Regions from separate parts of the Mesorhizobium sp. WSM4989 genome, predicted to be linked through region 3. Evidence: predicted binding sites of a transcription regulator. Region 3 holds the regulator's gene; each other region holds the start of a gene.
What was found. Region 3 encodes LexA, which represses DNA repair genes until DNA is damaged. Its sites were predicted from a motif close to TGTTCNNNNTGTGTTCNG; they were not measured.
Positions count from the first base shown of each region.

Region 1 (4,336 bases), on a different contig from region 3:
GCGACACCGCCTCGTCGAGCCGGCCGAGCGCCTGGTCGAGGCGCAGAAGCAAGGTGGCGCCGAAGCGGCGGGCGAGCGGCGCGCGGGGTGCGGCCATCACCGCGCCCGCCGTGCGCAGGCCGACGCTTTCCAGGCTGGCGCGGGTTTCGGGCGCGATGCGCAGCGCCGAAAGCGGCAGGGGCGAAAGCAGCGCCGCCTCCTCGCCGCCGGCCACAATGCGGTCGCCGTGGAAGCGCGCCGCCGCCCAGGCAGCGCCCGGCGTCGAGGCGAGGCCGGCGCGAACATCGAAACCCTGCTGGAAGAAACGGGTGAGGATCTCGTCCTGCATGGCCCGCTCGCCACCAAACAGGTGCGTGCAGCCGGTGACGTCGAGAAACAGCCCGTCCTCGCCGTCGATCGCCACCAGCGGCGTGTAGCGGTCGCACCAGTCGGCGAGGCCTTCGAGCAGGCGGCGGTCGGCCTCCGGGTCGGCCTCCACCACATCGATCGACGGATGCATGGCGCGCGCGTCGGCAATGCCCATGCCGCGCTTCAGCTTCAGCGCCTCAGCCCGCTCGTCGAGGGCTGCGATGCGCTGGGCGTTGCTGTCGCGATGGCTGATCACAAGCGGTGGGTAAGATGGGGGCAGGGGATGCGAGGGCCGGGAACGCCAGGACCGCCCCAGACGCTGGCGCAGGATCCGCTCCGCGCAAAGGTAGGGGAACCACAGCGACAGAATTCGTTGCCCGCTCTTCCTCGGGCCTTCTTTCGGCAAAAGCGTGCTCATCGGGGTTCCACTCCAGTGTGAATTGTCCGGGCAGGGCCGTGCGGCTCTTGCCGATATCGACGGTGAAGGCGGGGCGGTTGATCGAGCCGGCCAGCGCGCCGGCGAGCGTTTCGCGGCTCGCCGCGGGCGCTGCCGAAACAATGAGGCGCACGGGCGCCGCGGTGGGCTCGGCCTGGCCGGCCTGACGCAGCAAAAATACTGGCCGGCCGGCGCTCTGGGCGCGGGCGTGCAGCCGCCGCGTCGCGGTAAGGTCGAGAAGCCGGGGGCTGCCGCGGATCTCGAGGATGACGGCGGCGAAGGCCGTCATGCGGGCGGCCTCCTCGGCGATCCACAGCGCGTCGACCAGTTTCGGCGCTTCGGAAAACAGCAATTGTTCGGGCTCGATGCCGAAGAAGGCGTGGAGGCCCCTGGCATAGGGAAAGCCGGCCTCGCGGAAAATCTCCGCCGTTCCGATCCAGAGGACCGGCAGGCCCTGCTTCTGTTTGAGGATCAGGCTGGCGAGCGACAGCGCAAAGCCGGCCACGGCGCCGGCATCGCGGGTCTCCAACCCATGGATTTCACTGAGCGCCGCCTTGGGCACGCCGCCGCCGAGGGCAGTATCGAGGCGTTCTATGCCGGTATGCAGGAAGGCATCCGGCGAGGCCACAGCGAGGCTGCGCCGGACGATGGTGATTTCGGGGGTGACATCCGATCCCGCGGCATCGCCAGCTATTTGTTTTTTTGCAAGTCCGGACGGAAAACCGCTTCGCACTGTTCCTGGAATCGCTTTTGGCGCGCCGGAAGCCGGCGCTTCCAGGCGCTCGGGCAGCGTTCCCTCGATCTTCGCGATCTGGCGGCGCAGGGCAAAAACAGTTTCCCGCGCCACGACGCTTATCGCCATGACGTTCACTTCCGGCAGTAGTTGTTCCTGTTATGTTCTTATAGATTCCAGAGGGGCCTGGAAGAGTCAAGCGGAGTCGCAAGGAATTTATTCCTTCTGCTTTTCAGCTTCCAAGATCCAGCCAGCCGGCCCATTTGCCTCGACAGGCGCGAAAGCCTATATGCCGAGGTCAAAGGAAACCTCATGGCCCGCATCTACAAGACCCGCATCTGGCATGACCAACTCTCGCCATCGATGGATGAGATGGAACTTCTGGCGCTGGAGGCCTACGCCCATCTGCCGGAGGAGTTCCGCAAGCTCACCGGCGAGATCATCATCCAGATCGCCGATTTTCCGACCGACGAGATCATGGACGACCTGTCGCTGGAGACGCCCTTCGATCTGCTTGGCCTGTTCGAGGGGCGCGGCATCGCCGAGCGCTGGAACCCGCAAACCGGCGAGGGGCCGAACCGCATCACGCTCTACCGCCGCGCCATCCTCGACTATTGGGCCGAGAACGAGGAGACGCTGGGCGACATCGTCACCCACGTGCTGATCCACGAAATCGGCCACCATTTCGGCCTGTCGGACGACGACATGGAGCGGATCGAGGAAGCGGCCGAGCAGGCAGCGGCGGGGTGACGAATGAGAGGGCTGCCGTCCTTTCCTACCAATCGCTGAGCTTGGTGTCCGAGGTGTATTCCTGGCCCTCGATATCCTTCACCACGGCCTGGCCGCAGCGCATCGACTTGGTCGTCTTGTCATAGGCATAGGTCGGCGAGCCGAACAGGTGCCAGCCTTTGTTCAGGGCCGCCGTCACCTTATGGCAGAAAGTGGAATCGTCCGGACCGGACAGAAAGCGGTAGAGTTTCATTTTCGACCCTGTCGTGACCAATGCTTGTCTATCTTTCCTGGAATCGCTCGAGCGCATCATGCGCCGATGATTGCGGCCTTCGCCAGAAGTTTCTCGGCATCCGCCAGATGCAGCCGCTCGACCATGCGGCCGTCCAGCGCAATGACGCTTTTGCCGGCATTTTCGGGCCGTGAGAACGCCTCCCTGATCGCCCGCGCCCTGGCCAGCGCCTCCGGCGCGGGCGCAAAGGCGCGGTTCGCGGGCTCGATCTGGGCGGGGTGGATCAGCGATTTGCCGTCAAAACCCATGGCGGCCGCCTCGGCGCATTCCCGCGCGAGGGCGTCGAGGTCGCGAAAATCGTTGGCGACGCCGTCGATCACGTCGAGGCCGCCGGCGCGGGCGGCGAGCACAAGCTGCAGCAGCCAGGGCGTGAGATAGCGCCGGTCGGGCGTTGCCGAAATGCCAGTTGCCTTCACCAGATCGTTCGTTCCGGCGACGAAACAAGCGAGGCGGGAAGAGGGATCGCGGCCAAGCTCGGCGATGGCGCCGACGTTGAGCAGCGCCTTGGGCGTCTCGATCATCGCCCAGAGTTTCACGGTATCTGGGGCGAAATTGTCGTCGAGCAGGTCGCCGGCCTCGAGGATGTCGCGCGGCGTGCCGATCTTGGGCAAAAGAATGCCGTCGGGCTCTGCCTTGGCGACGGTCAACAGGTCGTCGATGCCCCATTCACTGCCGAGCGGATTGATGCGCACCACCATCTCGCAGCGGCGCGCCGGCCGCGCGGCGAGGATGCCGGTAAGCTTGTCGCGGGCGGAAACCTTGTCGGCCAGCGCCACGCCATCCTCGAGGTCGATGATGACGGTATCGCAGGCGAGCGAGGCGATCTTGGCCAGCGCCTTGTCGTTTGAGGCGGGCACGTAGAGCACGGAGCGGCGCGGGCGGTAGGTGTCAGAGGTCATGGCCGATCTATGCCGGCCTGCAGCGGGCGAGGCAAGGCGCGGCACCATAGAACTCATTTGCGTTCTGGCTAATTGTCGAAGCCGGCGCCGCCCCTCATTGCCCTGCCGGGCATTTCTCCCCGTATAGTGACGGGGAGAAAGGGCCTGGCCGCGATGTCGGCTCCTGCAATGCTGGCGATTGGCGAAGCCGGCGATGGCAGCGCCCCTCTCCCCGTCACTATACGGGGAGAGGATGCCGGCAGGCAGGTGAGAGGCGGCGCCAGCCTGAAACGACTTTGCTCCTGCACGAAATCTGCAAATCCTTGCGGAAAACCTCCTCCAATCCGCCGCGCGCTTTCCGCAGCCGCCGGCGAAACAGGCGGCATGCGAACACATCACAGATCCCGCTGGTCCCTGCCCCGGCGCCTCCGCAACGAAGGCTGGTGGTTGGTCGAGCCGCAGAGGCCGCGCATAACGGCGGTCATGCTTCCTTTCATCCCAAGATCACGGCTGCGACATGCCATGCGAGCGGCGGCGCTCGGGACGGTTCGGTCTTGACGCCAGCTTTCACGACTGGCGGCCTTTGCGCGCTCTCGACAAGCACGGCCCGCTTGCTAATCCTGTCATGACAAAACCGTATTCAGCGAGCTGCCGATTCCATGCCGCACAACATCCTCGTCGCCGACGACGATCCGCATATCCGCGAGATCATCTGCTTCGCGCTGGAAAAGGCCGGCATGAAGACGGCCGCCGTCGCCGACGGCGCCGCCGCGCTGCAAGCGGTCGAACGCCGCGCGCCCGACCTCATCGTGCTCGACATCGGCATGCCGGAGATGGACGGGCTGGAGGTCTGCCGCAGGCTGCGGCAGCGCTCCGACGTGCCGGTGCTGTTCCTGTCGGCCCGCGATGCAGAAATCGAC
Region 1 covers NZ_JARTVN010000001.1:2,406,615-2,410,950, forward strand. Annotated here, with positions in the region: gene P9217_RS11605 (DUF6504 family protein) at 1-604, opposite strand, end outside; gene P9217_RS11610 (hypothetical protein) at 546-1,646, opposite strand; gene P9217_RS11615 (metallopeptidase family protein) at 1,830-2,267, shown strand; gene P9217_RS11620 (DUF1737 domain-containing protein) at 2,293-2,499, opposite strand; gene P9217_RS11625 (CoA ester lyase) at 2,556-3,437, opposite strand; gene P9217_RS11630 (response regulator transcription factor) at 4,076-4,336, shown strand, end outside.
Region 1: a site for LexA is predicted at 1,669-1,686, ahead of P9217_RS11615 (metallopeptidase family protein). Genes of this name have one in related genera too.

Region 2 (4,336 bases), on a different contig from region 3:
TCGTCAAGAGCTTCCCGGCGGTTTCCGGCGGCTTCGAGATCGAGACCGAGATGTCGGTCCATGCCTCGCAGCTCAAGCTGCCGGTGAACGAGATGGCGCTCGACTACGGCCGCCGCCCGGAAGGCTCATCGTCGAAGCTGTCGACTTTCCGCGACGGCGCCAGGATCCTGTGGATGTTCGCCATGTTGGTGAAGGAGACGCAGCCGCTGCGTTTCTTCGGCACGTTTGCCCTGTTCTTCCTGGCGGCCAGCATCGGGCTGATGATCCCGGTGCTGATCGAGTTCGCCGAGACAGGACTTGTTCCGCGCATGCCGACCTGGGTGCTGTCGGTTGGCCTGCTCCTCTTGTCCATGCTGGCGATGGTCACCGGGCTGATCCTCGATTCGGTGTCGCGCGGCCGGGCCGAACAGAAGCGCATCTTCTATCTTTCCATCCCTGCCGGCCGCATCGAGCGACGCGCGGGCTTCAACGGCGAGGCCTCCCCGAAGAGGGAGCCGGGCAAGGCCTCGCGAGCCGCCTGATGGTCCGGCTTGCCCGCTTCGTGCTTGCCGGCGGCATCGGCTTCGTTGCCGATGCGGCCGCGCTCTGGCTGCTGCTTTCCGTCACGCCGCTCGGACCGCTGGCGGCGCGCGTGCTGTCGATCGGCTTCGCGCTCACCGTCACCTGGCAGATCAACCGGCATCTGACCTTTGCGCCGTCGAGCCGAGGCATCGCGCAGGAAGGCGCGCGTTACGGAGGCGTCGGCGTCGCCACCAGCATCGTCAATTATCTCGTCTATTGTGCCCTTCTGTTCGCGCTGCCCTCCCTGCCGCCGCTGGCGGCGCTGACGGTCGCCTCGCTGGTCGCGATGGCGCTGTCCTTCGTCGGCTATTCCCGGCTGGTCTTCGACCGATAATCTCTGGCCGATTGGCAGAAGCCGCCGATTTCCCTATATCGGCGGCAGAGATTGCCGGAGACCCGAGATGCCGTTGAAAATCGCCGTCCAGATGGACCATGTCTCGACGGTGTCGATCGCCGGCGACACCACGTTCGCGCTGTCGCTGGAAGCGCAGCGGCGCGGCCACCAGCTTTTCCACTACACACCCGACCGGCTGTCGATGCGGGGCGGCAAGGTGTTCGCGCGCGCCGAGGAGATGCAGGTGCGCGACGAGAAGGGCAGCCATTATTCGCTGGGCGAGCCGGTGCGCACCGATCTGTCGGAGATGGACGTGGTGCTGCTCAGGCAGGACCCGCCCTTCGACATGAACTACATCACCACCACCCACATTTTGGAACGCATCCATCCGAAGACGCTGGTGGTCAACGACCCGGCCTGGGTGCGCAACAGCCCGGAAAAGATCTTCGTCACCGAATTCCCGGACCTAATGCCGGAGACGCTGATCACCAAGGACCCCCAGGAGGTGGCCGCCTTCCGCAAGGAGTTCGGCGACATCATCGTCAAGCCGCTCTACGGCAATGGCGGGGCGGGCATCTTCCATCTGCACGAGGCCGACCGCAACCTCGCCTCGCTGCTCGAAATGTTCGGCCAACTGTTCCGCGAGCCCTATATCGTGCAGCGCTACCTCAAGGACGTGCGCAAGGGCGACAAGCGCATCATCCTGATCGACGGCGAGCCGGTGGGCGCCATCAACCGCGTGCCGGCCGAGCACGATTCGCGCTCCAACATGCATGTCGGCGGCCGCGCCGAGAAGACCGAGCTGACGGAGCGCGAACGCGAGATCTGTGCCCGCATCGGGCCGGCGCTCAGGGAACGCGGCTTCATCCTCGTCGGCATCGATGTCATCGGCGACTACATGACCGAGATCAACGTCACCTCGCCGACCGGCGTGCGCGAGGTGCGGCGCTTCGGCGGCGCGGACATTGCTGCCCTGTTCTGGGACTGCGTCGAAGGGAAGCGGAAGTAGCGCCCCTCAGCTGCCCGGTGGGCGGGACCGTATGTTCCCGTAATGTTCTTGCTTAAGCTGCAAATCTGTGGTTGTCTAACCTGATCCCGCTCGCCGCCTGATCGCAGGACCGGCGAGCGAGCCGGTATCCGGGGGCTTGAGACAAGATGGTAGCGCGGGTTCGCACGGTGGCTTTCCAGGGCATCGAGGCCGTGCCGGTCGATGTCCAGGTGATGATCGCGCCGGGCAAGGTCGGCATGCAGATCGTCGGCCTGCCGGACAAGGCGGTGGCAGAGAGCCGGGAACGCGTGCAGGCCGCGCTTCATGCCTCCGGCCTGTCGATGCCGTCGAAGAAGGTGACGGTGAATCTCGCGCCGGCGGACCTGCCCAAGGAAGGCAGCCACTACGACCTGCCGATCGCGCTCGGATTGATGGCCGCACTCGGCGCCATTCCGGGCGATATGCTGGCCGGCTATGTCGTGCTCGGCGAATTGTCGCTCGACGGCACCATCGCCGCTGTCGCCGGCGCGCTGCCGGCGGCGATCGGCGCCAACGCCGAAGGCAAAGGCCTGATCTGTCCGTTCGCCTGCGGGCCGGAGGCAGCCTGGGCCGGCAAGGATTTCGATATCCTGGCGCCGCGCAGCCTGATCGCCATCGCCAACCATTTTCGCGGCACCCAGGTGCTGTCGCGTCCCGAGGCCGGCATCCAGGTCGCCGCGCGCGATCTGCCGGACCTTGCCGACATCAAGGGCCAGGAAAGCGCCAAGCGGGCGCTGGAAGTGGCGGCGGCGGGCGGCCACAATCTCCTGATGGTCGGACCGCCGGGCTCGGGCAAGTCGATGCTGGCGCAAAGGCTGCCCTCGATCCTGCCGCCGCTGGCGCCGAAGGAGCTGCTCGAAGTCTCGATGATCGCGTCGGTGGCGGGCGAGCTCGGCGAAGGCAAGCTGACAGACCGACGGCCGTTCCGCGCGCCACATCATTCGGCGTCGATGGCGGCGATGGTGGGCGGCGGCTTGCGCGTGCGGCCGGGCGAAGTGTCGCTTGCGCATCACGGCGTGCTGTTCCTCGACGAGTTCCCGGAATTCACGCCGCAGACGTTGGACGCGCTGCGCCAGCCGCTGGAGACCGGCGACTGCGTGATCGCGCGCGCCAACCACCGCGTCACCTATCCGGCGCGCATCCAGCTGGTGGCGGCGATGAACCCGTGCCGCTGCGGCATGTCGGGCGAGCCCGGCTATCGCTGCCTGCGCGGCGAGCGCTGCCGCACCGAATACCAGGCGCGCATTTCCGGCCCGCTGCTCGACCGCATCGATCTCAGGATCGAGGTGCCGGCGGTCTCGGCAAGCGACCTGATCCGGCCGGACAAGGCCGAGACCAGCGCCGCTGTGGCGCAGCGCGTGGCGCGCGCCCGGGCCATGCAGCGCGAGCGGCTGGAAAGGCTGGGTGCGGCGGCCACCACCAACGCGCACTGCCCGCCTTCGGTCATCGAGGCGATCGCCAGGCCCGACGCCGCCGGGCTGACGCTGCTCAAGGACGCCAGCGAAAAGCTCGCCTTCTCGGCGCGAGCCTATCACCGCGTGCTGAAGGTCGCGCGGACGCTCGCCGATCTCGACGCCAGCGAAACCGTCGGCCGCATCCATCTCGCCGAGGCGATCTCCTACCGCATGAGCGCGGAGCGCATGGCGCAGGCGGCGTAAGGTCCCTGGCGAGATTCGCGGCGCTACCCCGCCCGGTCCTTCGCCTTCAGCTCCAGCCTGCGCGCATGCAGCACCGGCTCGGTGTAGCCGTTGGGCTGAACGGTCCCCTTGAATACCAGGTCGCAGGCGGCCTGGAAGGCGATCGACTTGTCGAAATCCGGCGCCATCGGCCGGTAGAACGGATCGCCGACATTCTGGCGATCGACGATCGCCGCCATGCGCTGCAGCGAATCCCGGACCTGGATCTCCGAGCACACCTTGTGGCGCAGCCAGTTGGCGATGTGCTGCGAGGAAATGCGCAGCGTGGCGCGGTCCTCCATCAGGCCGACATCGTTGATATCGGGCACTTTCGAGCAGCCGACGCCCTGATCGATCCAGCGCACGACATAGCCGAGAATGCCTTGCGCGTTGTTGTCGAGCTCGCGCTGGATCTCGTCCGGCGTCCAGTTCGGCCGCACCGCCACGGGCACCGACAGGATGTCGTCGAGCCTGGCCTTCGGCCGGCTCCTCAGCGCCGCCTGCACGGCGTGCACATCCACTTTATGATAGTGCGTGGCGTGCAGCGTCGCCGCGGTCGGCGAGGGCACCCAGGCGGTGTTGGCGCCGGCCTTGGGGTGCGCGATCTTTTGCTCGAGCATCGCCGCCATCAAATCCGGCATCGCCCACATGCCCTTGCCGATCTGGGCGTGGCCGGCGAGGCCGCATTCCAGGCCCGTGTCGACGTTCCACGCCTCATAGGCGGAAATCCAGGCCGCC
Region 2 covers NZ_JARTVN010000001.1:2,253,105-2,257,440, forward strand. Annotated here, with positions in the region: gene P9217_RS10850 (glycosyltransferase) at 1-521, shown strand, start outside; gene P9217_RS10855 (GtrA family protein) at 521-895, shown strand; gene gshB (glutathione synthase) at 963-1,904, shown strand; gene P9217_RS10865 (YifB family Mg chelatase-like AAA ATPase) at 2,051-3,580, shown strand; gene P9217_RS10870 (malate synthase G) at 3,604-4,336, opposite strand, start outside.
Region 2: a site for LexA is predicted at 1,937-1,954, ahead of P9217_RS10865 (YifB family Mg chelatase-like AAA ATPase). Genes of this name have one in related genera too.

Region 3 (4,336 bases):
GATGCGCAACTTGGCGATCTCGGCCATCGCCGTCATCCTGGTGTCGCCGCATGAAGTGGTTGGCCCGAGCTTTCAGATGTCGTTCGCGGCAACCGCCGCCCTTGTCGGCGCCTATGCCGGCTGGTCCGACTACCGCGCCGGCACGGTGAGAGCGCCGCCGGACAAGCGTTCGTTCCTGCGGTTCATGTCGCACAAACTGGCAGTCGGAGCAGGTGGCGCCGCAATGACGTCGATCATTGCCGGAAGTGCCACGGCGCTGTTTGCCATCTGGCATTTCCAGCGCGTCTCGCCGCTCAGCCTGCTGGCCAATCTCGCGATCATGCCGATCGTCACGATCGTGATGTTTCTCGCCGTCGCCAGCGCGGTCATGATGCCGTTCGGCTTCGACGGGCCCTTCCTCTATTTGATGGGCAAGGGCCTGGCGGCGATGATCGCGATCTCGGCGTGGATTTCGGAGTGGTCGCCGGTCGATGCCGTGGGCCTGATCTCGATCCATTCGGTGCTGCTGGCGACGATCGCGCTCGTCATCGCCACGATGGCGACTACCTGGCTCAGGCTGGCCGCAATTCCTTTCGCTGCCGCGGCCGTGATGATCATCCCGCAGGTGCGCACGCCGGACCTGCTGATCTCGGAGGACGCGCATCTGGTGGCGATTCCGATCGGCGGCGGCGAACTCGCCATCAATCGCGCCCGCTCCAACGAGTTCACCACCGATAACTGGAAACGTGCGCTCAAGGCCGAAACGATCGTGCCGCCGGAGACATTCGCCAAGGGCACGCTGGACTTGGCCGATCCGGTCGACCTGCCGCCTGGATCGCCCTTTTACTGCACGGGCGATCTCTGCATTGGCCGGCATCCATCAGGCGCGATCGTCGCGCTCGCCGAGAACCGCGAAGCTGCCCGGCCTGCCTGCGACTTCGCAGACCTCATCGTCATCAACGACGCCACGGCCTACAATCCCTGCCACGATCCACGTATCCTCGTCGTCACCAAGCGGCAGCTCGCGCGCGACGGCAGTGCCGCCGTCTTCTTCGATCCGCAATCGGCGACGGCGCGAGCAACCATTCAATACGCCGTCGAAAAACCGTACCGCCCTTGGCACGAACAGCGGCGCTACTCGCGTGAGGCGAGGGGGTTGGCGCCTTACAAGAAGCCCGAGAAGCCGGAGGCCAAGCCACAGCCCCCTCAGTAGCGGCGGATGAGCCCGACGAGCTTGCCCTGAACCTTGACGCGATCGGGACCGAAGATGCGCGTCTCATAGGCCGGATTGGCAGCCTCGAGCGCGATGGAGGCGCCCTTGCGGCGGAAGCGCTTCAGCGTCGCCTCCTCGTCATCGACCAGCGCCACGACGATCTCCCCGGGGCTCGCAGTGCTGGCGTTGCGGATGATGACCGTGTCGCCGTCGAAGATGCCGGCCTCGATCATCGAATCGCCTTTGACCTCGAGCGCGTAGTGCTCGCCGCCCGCGATCATGTCCGGCGGCACTGTGATCGAATGCGTCTGGTGCTGGATGGCGTCGATCGGCACGCCGGCGGCAATGCGACCCATCACCGGGATGGAGACGGCTGAAACGGCGTCGTCGTCATTGCTGGGCGTCGGCGTGCGGGCGGGCGCCGCGGGTTTGATCTGGCGGCCGAGATTGCCTTGGCCGCCCTGGATGACGCTCGGCGAGAACTTCTTCGCCGCATTGAGGCCGGGCGCGATCGAGTCAGGTAGGCGCAGCACTTCAAGGGCACGCGCCCGGTTCGGAAGCCGGCGAATGAAACCGCGCTCCTCCAGCGCCGTGATCAGGCGGTGGATGCCCGATTTCGAGGCAAGGTCGAGCGCTTCCTTCATCTCATCGAAAGACGGCGGAATGCCGCTTTCCTTGAGCCGTTCATGGATGAACATCAGCAGTTCATGTTGTTTGCGCGTCAGCATGGCGGCCCCCATGGGTTCTGAAACCAGAATCAGAAAAACAAACCCAGAACAAACACTATCTGTTCCAGTTGTGTTCCGCAACCGTTTAAAGTTTAGTGAATGTGTTGACGTTTTGTTCAGCGTAACATCAGAACGGTGCATTCCTCGCCGGCTTCAGCCGCCGGTGCGAAGGGTTGGCGCACGATCAGGCCATTGGCATCGGCGAGCATCCTCAACATCGAGGAATCCTGGGTGCCGAACGGTGTTGCGATCAACCCCCCCGCATCTTCGCGGACCACGGCGCGCACATAGTCCTGCCTGAGATCGTTGGCGTGCATTGCGACGCCTAACCGGGCCGTGCGGATTTCCTGACGGCAGGACCGGCCGCCCAGCCGCGCCAGAAGCGGCTTCAGGAACAGCTGCGAGCAGACCAGGCTTGCGACCGGATTGCCGGGCAGGCCGATGCAGCGAATGTCGCCGAGCCGGCCAAACATCAGCGGCTTGCCGGGACGCATGGCGATCTTCCAGAAGTCGAGCTGCATGCCTTCGCCGGTCAGCACGTCATGGATCAAGTCGTGGTCGCCGACGGAGGCGCCGCCAAGCGTGACGATGACGTCGGCGCCGGCCTTGACCGCCTTCTTGACCAGGGCCGCGATCGCGTCCTTGCGGTCGGCGGCAATGCCGAGGTCGAGCGCGCGCGCGCCGACCGACTGGGCCGTAGCTGTGACGCCACAGGCATTCGACGAGATGATCTGGTCGGGGCCGAGCGCGCTGCCCGGCGGCAGCAATTCATCGCCGGTGGCGATGATGGCGAGCAGCGGCTGCCGCACCACGTTGAGACTCGGATGGTTGGCCGATGCCGCCAGCGAAAGCGCCGCCGGATCGAGCTGGCGGCCTTTTTCGAGGAGCAGGTCGCCCGCGCAGAAGTCGAGGCCGCGGCGACGGACGTTTCGTCCCTCCACGGTCGGCTCGGTCACTTCGATGCCGCCGCCGCCGAGATCGCGGACATTCTCCTGGATAACGATGGTATCGGCGCCTTCGGGGAGCGGCGCGCCGGTGAAGATGCGCACGGCCTCGCCCTTGCCGACAGAGCCGGTGAAGCCACGCCCGGCGGGCGCCATGCCGATCACGGAGAGCCGCGCCGGCGCCGAGGCTACGTCGGCGGCCCGCACGGCATAGCCGTCCATCGCCGACGCATTGAAGGGCGGCTGGGTGCGCAGAGCCACCACGGGGTCGGCCAGCACCCGGCCGGACGCGTCGGCCAGCGGCACGCTTTCGCCTGGCAGCGCGGTCGCGCCGTCCAACAGGCGTTGGAGCGCCTCGGCGACCGGAAGCAAAGCCATGCTAAGGACCTACCTTGTAGTCGCCCGACTTGCCGCCGGTTTTCTCGACCAGCCTGATGCCGGAAATCGCCATGGCGCGGTCCGCTGCCTTGGCCATGTCGTAGATGGTGAGGCAGGCAACCGACGCCGCGGTCAGCGCCTCCATTTCGACCCCGGTCTTGCCGGTAACCCTGGCAAGCGCGGTGACCCTCAGGCCGGGAAGCGCGCGATCGGGCTCGATCTCGACGGCAACCTTGGTGAGAAGGAGGGGATGGCAAAGCGGGATGAGCTCATGCGTCTTCTTGGCCGCCATGATGCCGGCGAGGCGCGCCGTGCCAAGCACGTCGCCTTTCTTGGCGTCGCCGGCCAGGATCATCTCCAGCGTTTCCGGCTGCATGGTGACATACCCTTCGGCGATGGCCGTGCGCGTCGTCTCGGCCTTGCCGCCGACATCGACCATGTTGGCTTCGCCCTTGGCGCCGAGATGCGTAAGCGCGGGCATCCTCAAACGGCCTCGGCCGGCGCCTTGCCCGTCAGCAGAAGGGCGGTCGCGGCGGCCACGTCGGCCTGCCGCATCAGGCTTTCGCCAACGAGGAAGGTGCCGATCTTGCTCTTTTCCAGCCGGCGGCAGTCCTGATGGGTGAAGATGCCGCTCTCGCTGACCAGCAGCCGGTCGTCCGGGACCATGGCGGCAAGCCTCTCGGAAACGTGGAGGCTGGTTTCGAAGGTTCTCAAATCGCGGTTGTTGATGCCGATCAGCCGCGACGAGAGGCGAAGCGCGCGTTCCATCTCCTGTTCGTCATGCACCTCGACCAGCGCGTCCATGCCGAGATCGAAGGCCGTGACTTCCAATTCACTGGCCAAGGCGTCGTCGACGCTCGCCATGATGATGAGGATCGCGTCCGCGCCCCAGGCGCGGGCTTCATGAACCTGATACGGGTCGAAGAGGAAATCCTTGCGCAGGGCGGGCAGGCCAACGGCGGCGCGCGCTGCGGTCAGAAAGCCGGGCGCGCCCTGGAAGGACGGTGCGTCGGTCAGCACCGAAAGACAGGCAGCACCGCCTTGCTGATAGGCCCTGGCGAGCGCCGGCGGGTCGAAGTCGGCGCGGATCAAGC
Region 3 covers NZ_JARTVN010000002.1:1,944,971-1,949,306, forward strand. Annotated here, with positions in the region: gene P9217_RS22160 (ComEC/Rec2 family competence protein) at 1-1,192, shown strand, start outside; gene lexA (transcriptional repressor LexA) at 1,186-1,920, opposite strand; gene glp (gephyrin-like molybdotransferase Glp) at 2,037-3,242, opposite strand; gene moaC (cyclic pyranopterin monophosphate synthase MoaC) at 3,244-3,723, opposite strand; gene trpC (indole-3-glycerol phosphate synthase TrpC) at 3,726-4,336, opposite strand, start outside.